3 regions of the Pseudomonas sp. SJZ080 genome follow, and region 2 is predicted to be linked to each of the others. Evidence: predicted binding sites of a transcription regulator. Region 2 holds the regulator's gene; each other region holds the start of a gene.
The links. Region 2 encodes FliA, which starts transcription of late flagellar genes. Its sites were predicted from a motif close to CTAAAGTTTNNNNNNNNNNNGCCGNTAA; they were not measured.
Positions count from the first base shown of each region.

Region 1 (3,274 bases), on a different contig from region 2:
CCGGCATCTCGATGTCGGAAATCATCATCAGGAACTCTTCCTCTGGCTTCTTGCCCTCGTCGGCCAGCTTGCGCAGGTAATCCAGCGCTTGCCGTCCGTCGTTCAACGCCACCACTTCAACACCGACCGTCTGCAGGCAACGCGTGACCTGCTTGCGTGCCACCGACGAGTCATCGACCGTCAGCACCCGCAGCGACAGCGCCTTGTGCTGGGTCTCGACATCGACCACACCGACGGAAATCGCTTCCGGCGTCGGCGCCACTTCCGCCAGGATCTTCTCGACGTCGATGATTTCGACTAACTGATTGTCGACCCGAGTCACAGCCGTCAGGTAATGATCGCGTCCGGTGCCCTTGGGAGGCGGATGAATCTCCTCCCAGTTCATGTTGACGATGCGTTCCACCGAGCGCACCAGGAAACCCTGCGTCTTGGTGTTGTACTCCGTGATGATCACGAAGGGATTGCTTTGATCTTTCAACGCTCCGGAACCGGTCGCCATTGCCAGATCAAGGATCGGAATGGTCGCCCCCCGGATATTTGCCACACCGCACACGACAGGACTGGACTTGGGCATCAGGGTCAGCTTGGGGCATTGCAGCACCTCACGAACCTTGAACACGTTGATCCCGTACAGTTGCTGGCCGTCAAGACGGAACAACAACAGCTCCAGGCGATTCTGCCCTACCAGTTGCGTGCGCTGGTTTACCGAATCCATTACACCAGCCATGCCCAGACTCCTACACCAACGCTAAGTGTGTTGCGACGCACATTCATCACTAAACGGCACGGCGCTTGCTTTTTAACTCTTATGAACACAGAACCGACATTTTTCCGACGCCTGACATCACCTTTCCGCAGATTGCTCTGTGCAATGTCGGCCGTTTGCCTGTTCAACGCTGGCAGCCCTGCCCTTGCTGACGCGGTTACCTTGCCTGACATGCTTATCGGCGTCACCCAGGGCTTTCTTGAATTCACCGTAGAAGACTATCTGGCGACCAGTCAAATGGAAGGTCGCTACGAAATCCAGGTCAACCAGCTCGATCCGCGGCTGCGCATGCCCATGTGCGACAAGGAATTGACAGCCAGCCTCGAGAGCCCGGCCAAGCCGCTGGGCCGCGTTACGGTCAAGGTTCGCTGTGAGGGAACCTCCCCCTGGACGGTGTTCGTACCCGCTCAAGTCCGCCTGTTTCGCGACGTCGTGACCACCACCCGCCCGCTGCGCCGCGCCGACATTGTCGAACCTGCTGACGTGCTCCTGCGCGAACGCGATATCAGCCTGATCAACCAGGGCTACCTGACGACCCTCGACCAGGCGATCGGCCAGCGACTTACCCGACCAATGGTCGCCGACCAGGTGATTACCCTCGTTCACCTCGAGCAGGCGGAAGTCATTCGTAAAGGCGACCAGGTGGTGATTACCGCCCGCAGTGGTACGCTCAGCGTGCGAATGCCCGGCGAAGCCCTGTCCAATGGCGGCATGAGCGAACAGATTCGCGTGAAAAACCTCAACTCCAAGCGGGTCATCAAGGCGCAAGTCACCGCGCCGGGCCAGGTGGAAGTGTCTATGTAGGCACCCTTTCCTGAAGAAGTGGCGTTGCCCGAGGCTGTTCCCTAAACTGTGCCGCATGCAGAGAAGTGCTGGCGCATGCAGGCTCATTGATAAATGGGTCTAAAGTTTTCACAGGGAGAGCCGAAAACATGGCAAGCGTCCAAATACTCAGAGGTTTTTTACCATGGTCATCGATTTCAGCCGTTTGAACAGCTCCTCGCCACTTACGGGCAGTACACGTACCAGCGTTGCCAAGGAAACTGCCGAAGCCGGCAAATCCGCGCCGCTGAATACCCCGGCCGAACAGGCCAGCACCGTCAAAAGCGGGGAATCGGTACACCTCAGCAATGAGGCTCAACAGTTGCAACAGGTCACTGACAAGCTGCGCGATCAGCCTGCCGTCGACAAAGCCCGTGTGGCCGAGTTGAAAGCAGCGATTGCCGATGGCAGCTACAAAGTCGACAGCAACCGTGTAGCCAGCAAACTGCTCAACTTCGAAGCCCAGCGCTAGGCTACGGCCGCGCCAGGCTTTTGGACGCTTAAAACCCAAGGCCAGCCATGCACGACACTAACTTACTGCAACTGATCACCGACGACTTTGCTCCAGCGCAACGATTGCTGGAGTTACTGCAAGCCGAGTCCCTCGCCTTGCACGGTCGCGACATGCCACTGCTCGAAGACATTCTGGCGCAGAAGCAGGCATTGATCATTCTGCTCGAACAGCATGGCCGCAAGCGCAGTGAAATCCTCGCCAGCCTCAATCTGCCGGTCAATCGCAGCGGCCTGGAGCAACTGGCCAGCCATTCGAGCATCGGCGAAGAGTTGCTGGCGCAGAGCGATGTGCTGACCGACCTTCTGGCTCAATGCCAGGCAGCGAACGCCAATAATGGCCAGTCGATCCTGGTCCAGCAAGCCACCACAGCCAACCAGCTGAAAATCCTCACCGGCGGCGAACCGCCTGCCCTTTATGATGCTCGCGGATCAACCGCCAAGCTTGCGAAGCCACGCCCGCTCAGTCAGGCTTGAGCCTTCAAATGACCACGCCCTATCAAGACTTGCAACATGCTGGCAATATACTGGCCAGCCGTAGTCATATTTTGTCTGGAGATTGATGAACCGTGTCCAATGCCTTAAACGCGGAAGATGCCCCGCAGCCACCCAAGGTGCTTACCACGCCTTTGGAAATCTCCGGCAACCTGCGCCAACTGCAAGAAAGCCATGATCCGCTGATCATCACGTTCCATGAGCGCACTCAGCGCTTCCAGAGCTATCTGGTCGACGTGGACCGCGAAAGCCGCACCATCGCGCTCGACGAGATGATCCCGCGTGACGGCGAACGCTTCATGCTGGCGGGCGAACCGTTCAAGGTCGAAGGCTTTCACGACGGCGTGCGCATCGCTTGGGAAAGCAACGGTCAACTGACCATCGACGAATCCGGTGACAGTCGCTGCTATCGCGGCCCGCTGCCCGATGAAGTGGTCTATCACCAGCGCCGCAATGCCTTTCGCGCGGCATTGAAGCTGGCACAACTGGTCAACGTCGATCTGGACGGTGAAAAGCTCAAGGCGCCGATCAGCGGCAAGCTGCTGGACATTTCCGCCACCGGTTGCAAGTTGCGCTTCGACGGCGACATTACCGGCAGCCTGCAACTGGGCCAGGTCTACGACCGCTTTGCCGCCGCCCTGCCCTTCGGCAAAATGACGGCACCGGTCGAACTGCGCTACC
Region 1 covers NZ_VIUK01000004.1:46,991-50,264, reverse strand. Annotated here, with positions in the region: gene FBY04_RS07340 (chemotaxis protein CheV) at 1-727, opposite strand, end outside; gene flgA (flagellar basal body P-ring formation chaperone FlgA) at 809-1,570, shown strand; gene flgM (flagellar biosynthesis anti-sigma factor FlgM) at 1,734-2,060, shown strand; gene FBY04_RS07325 (flagella synthesis protein FlgN) at 2,108-2,575, shown strand; gene FBY04_RS07320 (flagellar brake protein) at 2,668-3,274, shown strand, end outside.
Region 1: the regulator FliA is predicted to act here: its motif matches at 1,670-1,697, upstream of flgM (flagellar biosynthesis anti-sigma factor FlgM).

Region 2 (3,274 bases):
TCGATGCCCGCAAAGCGGTCCACCTGACTGGCCATAAGCACGAGCTTGAGCAGGTTGCTTTCAACTTCGGTGACCAACTGGGTCACACGCTTGATCACTTGACCTGTGAGGTCCTGGTAATCCTGAGCGAGCAGAATGTCGTTGAGGTTGCTCGACACCGCGCGGTTGTCCGCGCTGCTGCGTGTCAGGAAACCGTCGACACGCCGTGCCAGCTCGCGAAACTCTTCAGCCCCGACTTCGCGACGCATGAACCGCCCCCAATCCGTGCTCAGCGCCTGGGCTTCATCGCTCAGGCTGTTGACCAATGGCGTAGAGTTTTCGACCAGGTCCATGGTGCGGTTGGCTGCGGCCTCTGTCAGCTTGACAACGTAGCCCAGTCGCTCGGTGGCATCTGTGATCTGGGACACTTCCTCGGCTTGCGGCATGTGCGGGTCAATCTGGAAATTGACGATCGCGCTGTGCAGCTCGCGGGTGAGCTTGCCCACTTCCTGATACAGGCCACGGTCACGGGTCTGATTGAGCTCATGGATCAGTTGCACAGCGTCGCCAAACTTGCCTTTTTCAAGGCTTTCGACCAGTTCGACTGCGTGTTTTTTCAGGGTCGATTCAAAATCGCCCTGTGAAGATTCGTTTTGGTCCATAGCTCCCCCGTGGCGCAGTTTCTCAACCGATGCGTTCGAAAATCTTCTCGATTTTTTCTTTTAACGCCTGGGCCGTGAAGGGTTTGACCACATAGCCGTTAACACCGGCCTGGGCCGCTTCGATGATCTGCTCGCGCTTGGCTTCAGCAGTCACCATCAGCACTGGCAGGTGCTTGAGCTTTTCATCGGCGCGCACGTGACGCAGCAGATCGATACCGGTCATGCCAGGCATGTTCCAGTCCGTTACCAGAAAGTCGATGCTCCCGCTGTTGAGAACCGGAATGGCAGTAATGCCATCGTCAGCCTCGACCGTGTTGGTGAACCCAAGGTCACGCAACAGGTTTTTTATGATCCGCCGCATCGTTGAGAAGTCATCAACGATGAGGATTTTCATGTTCTTGTCCAATTCGACCTCCAAGCAGTCTTAAACGCGCCCAGCACCTGGACGCGCCATTTCAATCAATCCGGCAAAGCACTCAATGACTGTCTGGAGCACAACAGATCGAGACCGGCGCAGTTCAACACCACACCAGCCACGTTCGCAGTGTCCCCACACTGCCTTCAGCGCGCTCGCCACTCCCCCAAACGCCCCCGCAAACGGGCCGCGCACTGGCTGTGTAACTGGCTGACCCGAGATTCGCTGACCCCCAGGACCTCACCGATTTCCTTGAGATTCAACTCTTCGTCGTAGTACAGCGCCAACACCAGTCGCTCACGCTCCGGCAAATTGGCAATCGCGTCCGCCAGCGCCGCCTGGAAGCGTTCATCTTCCAGATCGCGTGACGGCTCGAGATGAGCACTCGCGCCATCCTCGTGCAGCCCTTCGTGTTCGCCGTCCTGCAACAGATCGTCGAAACTGAATAACCGGCTGCCCAGGGTGTCGTTCAAAATCCCGTAGTAATCGTCGAGACTCAATTGGAGTTCGGCCGCAACTTCGTGATCTTTAGCGTCACGGCCGGTTTTAGCTTCAATCGAGCGAATTGCGTCGCTGACCATGCGGGTATTGCGGTGGACCGAACGTGGCGCCCAGTCCCCCTTGCGGACTTCATCGAGCATCGCGCCGCGGATTCGAATGCCCGCGTACGTCTCGAAACTCGCGCCTTTGCTAGCGTCGTATTTGGTCGATACTTCAAGCAGGCCGATCATGCCGGCCTGGATCAGGTCTTCGACCTGAACACTGGCTGGCAATCGCGCCAGCAAGTGGTAAGCAATGCGTTTGACCAGTGGCGCGTAACGCTCGATCAGCTCGTACTGCGCGTCACGCGCCGACTTCTTGTAGAGGTTATAACCGCTGGCTGTCATAGCACGGGTCCTGCCGTTTGTTGCACGAGGCGCTCGACGAAAAACTCCAGGTGCCCACGCGGGTTGGCAGGCAGCGGCCAGGTATCGACCTTTTGTGCGATGGCCTTGAAGGCCAGGGAACACTTGGAACGCGGGAAAGCTTCATAAACCGCGCGCTGCTTCTGAACGGCCTTGCGCACGCTTTCGTCGTACGGCACCGCACCGACGTATTGTAAGGCGACGTCGAGGAAGCGATCCGTGACCTTGGTCAACTTGGCGAACAGGTTGCGCCCTTCCTGCGGGCTCTGGGCCATGTTGGCGAGGACGCGGAAGCGGTTCATGCCGTAATCGCGGTTCAGCAGTTTGATCAGTGCATAGGCGTCGGTGATCGAGGTCGGCTCGTCGCAGACCACCAGCAGGACTTCCTGCGCGGCGCGAACGAAACTGACTACCGAGTCACCAATGCCCGCAGCGGTGTCGATCACCAGAACGTCGAGGTTGTCGCCGATATCGCTGAACGCCTGGATCAGGCCGGCGTGTTGCGCCGGGCTCAGATGCACCATGCTCTGAGTGCCGGACGCCGCCGGGACGATGCGGATACCGCCGGGCCCCTGCAACAACACGTCGCGCAGCTCACAGCGGCCTTCGATGACATCGGCCAGGGTACGTTTGGGTGTCAGCCCCAGCAGGACGTCGACGTTCGCCAGCCCCAGATCGGCGTCCAGCAGCATGACGCGCCGGCCGAGCTCAGCTAGAGCCAGGGACAAGTTCACTGACACGTTAGTCTTCCCGACGCCACCTTTGCCGCCGGTCACCGCGATCACCTGTACGGGATGCATGCTGCCCATGTTATTTCTTTACCTTGTCTTGCATAGACGGAGGCCACATTACTGGCTGCGCGTTCACAAACGGAACAATGCATGGCAGACCATCGATGTAGGTACAAAAACTGTTCATTAATACCTCAGCCAACCTGCTTGGTCGGACTGTGGTAAATATCAGCGAACATGTCAGCCATGGCTTCTTCGCTGGGTTCTTCCTGCATTTGCACGCTGACGGCGCGGCTCACCAGCTGATGACGACGCGGCAGATGCAAATCATCCGGAATCCGCGGTCCATCGGTCAGGTAAGCCACCGGCAATTCATGACTGATTGCCAGGCTCAACACCTCGCCAAGGCTTGCCGTTTCATCCAGTTTAGTCAGGATGCAGCCAGCGAGCCCGCAGCGCTTGTAACTGTGATAAGCGGCGGTTAGAACCTGTTTCTGGCTGGTGGTTGCCAGAACCAGATAATTTTTTGATTTGATGCCACGACCGGCCAGGCTTTCGAGCTGCATGCGCAGTGCCGGATCG
Region 2 covers NZ_VIUK01000005.1:268,310-271,583, reverse strand. Annotated here, with positions in the region: gene FBY04_RS10190 (protein phosphatase CheZ) at 1-641, opposite strand, end outside; gene FBY04_RS10185 (chemotaxis response regulator CheY) at 664-1,035, opposite strand; gene fliA (RNA polymerase sigma factor FliA) at 1,203-1,943, opposite strand; gene fleN (flagellar synthesis regulator FleN) at 1,940-2,770, opposite strand; gene flhF (flagellar biosynthesis protein FlhF) at 2,887-3,274, opposite strand, start outside.

Region 3 (3,274 bases), on a different contig from region 2:
CGATCGGCCAGCACCAGGGGTTCTGTTTGACCGTCAACCAGACGGCAATGACACCGAGGGTGGCGGCAAACAGTTCAAGCCCGGACATGGAGGTTCCTTGGGAAAATCGTAGAGGGAGCGGATTGTACCGGGATTGTATTGATGAGGCTTCTGTGGCGAGAGTGCTTTTGTTACGAGAGGATTTTTGTGGCGAGGGGACTTGTCCCCGTTGGACCGCGAAGCGGTCCCAAAAAATCTACGACTGCTTCGCAGCCGAACGGGGACAAGTCCCCTCGCCACAGGGTCAGTGTTTGGTTTTAGACGCGGAACTGTTTGAGCAGCCCGTTCAATTGTTCGCTCAGATCCTTCAGCCGCACGCTCGCCACACTCGACTGTTCCGCCGCCAGCGCAGTGCTGTGGGACAAACCGGCGGCCTGGGTGACGTTCTGGTTGATGTCCTCGACCACGTGGGACTGTTGCAAGGTGGCGCTGGCGATGGAGGCGTTCAGGCCATTGAGATTGCGCAGTGCCTGGCCAATGGCGTTCAGGCTCGCACCGGCGAGGCCGGCCTGTTCGATGGTCAGCTGGGACGCGCGACTGCTGTCGCCAATGACCTTGACCGCCGCTTCGGAGTGGCCTTGCAAGCGTTCGATCATCGACTGGATCTCGGCGGTGGACTTCTGGGTGCGCTGGGCCAGCAGGCGCACCTCATCCGCGACGACGGCAAACCCGCGACCTTGCTCGCCGGCCCGGGCGGCCTCGATGGCGGCGTTGAGGGCGAGCAGGTTGGTTTGCTCGGCGATGGAGCGGATCACTTCAAGCACGCTGCCGATCTGGGTGCTTTCGGTGGCCAGTGTGCGGATGACTTCCACGGCCTGATCAATGGTGCCCGACAACCTGTCGATTTGTTGCAGGCTGCTGTCGATGTTGACCTGGCCCTGTTGCGCCTGGGATTCAGCATCGCGCATTTCGCTGGCCGCCTGTTCGGCGTTCTTGGCCACATCCTGCACGCCGTACGTCACTTCATTGATGGCCGTGGCCACCAGTTCCATCTGCTGGGATTGCTGCTGACTGCGCTGCTGGGCCTGTGCGGCGTCGTTGCCCAGCTCGCTGGACGACTGGCCCAGCGCGCTGGCGGACGCCTGCAATTGACTGATCACCAACCGCAGTTTGGCGGTAAAGGCATTGAAGTGGCGGGCCAGTTGCGTCACTTCATCCTGGCCATGGGTATCGAGGGTGCGTGTCAGATCGCTTTCGCCGCTGGCAATGTTGGCCATGGCGTTCACGGTGTCCTGGAGCGGGCGCACGATGCTGCGGGCAATCAGGATCACCAGCAACGCCATGATGGCGGCAATCACCAGCCCGACGACGGTCGCTTTCCAGACCTGAGCCGTGAATTCTGCTTGCATGTCATCGATGTATACGCCCGAGCCGATCACCCAGCCCCAGGGTTCGAACAGTTTGACGTAGGACGTTTTTGCTACCGGCTCGCTGGCGCCCGGTTTCGGCCAGCGATAGTCGATCGCGCCGGCGCCCTTGGCTTTGGCGAGGGCGACCATTTCATTGAACAGCGCAAACCCGTCCGGGTCGCGGATCGCCGAGAGGTTCTGCCCATCGAGTTTCGGGTTGGCCGGGTGCATGATCATCACCGGCGTCAGGTCGTTGATCCAGAAGTAGTCGTTCTGGTCATAGCGCAGGCCGCGAACGGCGGTCAGCGCCTGTTTCTGCGCGGCCTCGCGTGTGAGCGTGCCGGCCGTTTCGAGGCCGTGGTAATAGGTCAGAATGCCGCTGGCGGTCTGCACCACATGCTGGGTTTTCTGGGCCTTGGCGTGATAAAGGTCTTCGTGGATCTGCTTGAGCATCAACACGCCCAACGTCAAAAGCATCATGACGGCCACGATCAAAATGAGCCACAAACGGCGGCTGATCGACATATTTCGCAAGCTGCTCATAACGCTGTCACTCCAGTTTCTTTTTCTTGTAATAAATGATCGCCAGCATCCAACCACACTTTGTCGATCGGCCATATCAGACCCAAGTCCTATAACGTGGCAGCGTTAATCAGGCTTGTCTGATAGGATTTCGGCCCCGCGCGGAAAAACCTGAGTCCAAGTCGATGTTTCACGGAATTTTTGCGGTTCCGTCCGGATTCTGCGCGCGGGCCTTTTAGCTACGCTGACTGTTTCTGAAAAAATATTAACGGGGCATGCCGTCGCGCATCGCTTCTTGGGGGATTGATGGACCTTTGGACTGCCTTTTCGGCATTGATACTTGGCGTTGTAGAAGGGCTGACGGAGTTTTTGCCCATTTCCAGTACCGGACACCAGATCATCGTGGCCGACTTGCTCAATTTCGGTGGTGAGCGGGCCATGGCGTTCAACATCATTATCCAGCTCGGCGCGATCCTCGCCGTGGTATGGGAATTCCGGCGCAAGATTTTCGATGTGGTGGTTGGCTTGCCGACGCAGCCCAGCGCCAGGCGCTTTACCGCCAACCTGCTGATTGCCTTCTTGCCGGCCGTGGTATTGGGGGTGATCTTTGCTGACCTGATCCACCAATACCTGTTCAATCCGATTACCGTGGCCACGGCATTGGTCGTGGGCGGCATCGTGATGTTGTGGGCGGAACAGCGTCAACATGAGGTGCATGCATCAACCGTTGACGAGATGACCTGGAAAGACGCCTTGAAAGTCGGCTTCGCCCAGTGCCTGGCGATGATTCCCGGCACATCGCGTTCCGGCTCGACGATCATTGGTGGTTTGCTGTTCGGGCTGTCGCGCAAGACCGCCACCGAGTTTTCGTTTTTCCTGGCGATGCCGACCATGGTCGGAGCGGCGGTGTACTCGGGCTACAAGTATCGCGACTTGTTTGTGCCGGCTGATTTTCCGGTGTTCGCCATCGGTTTTGTCACCGCGTTCATCTTCGCGATGATCGCCGTCAGAGGCTTGCTCATATTCATCGCCAGCCACAGCTATGCGGCGTTTGCCTGGTATCGCATTGCGTTCGGTCTGGTGATTCTTGCCACCTGGCAGTTCGGCTGGGTCGACTGGACTGCGGTCAAGCCATGAATGATGCCGGCGGGCGCAACAGTCCCGGACGCCGGTCCGGGGGCGAGATTCACAACCTGCGACTGAAGCTGCTGGTGTTCGCGGTCGTGTGCGCACTGCCGTTGACAGGCTCGTTGTCGTTTTGGCTGCGAGGGATTTCACTGATTCCCCTGGCGGCCTACGGCATCGTCAGCGTGTTGGCGTTCTTCCTTTATTGGCGCGACAAGCGCAAGGCCCGCACCGATAGC
Region 3 covers NZ_VIUK01000015.1:11,861-15,134, forward strand. Annotated here, with positions in the region: gene pnuC (nicotinamide riboside transporter PnuC) at 1-88, opposite strand, end outside; gene FBY04_RS19410 (methyl-accepting chemotaxis protein) at 297-1,931, opposite strand; gene FBY04_RS19415 (undecaprenyl-diphosphate phosphatase) at 2,217-3,047, shown strand; gene FBY04_RS19420 (DUF1294 domain-containing protein) at 3,044-3,274, shown strand, end outside.
Region 3: the regulator FliA is predicted to act here: its motif matches at 2,059-2,086, upstream of FBY04_RS19410 (methyl-accepting chemotaxis protein).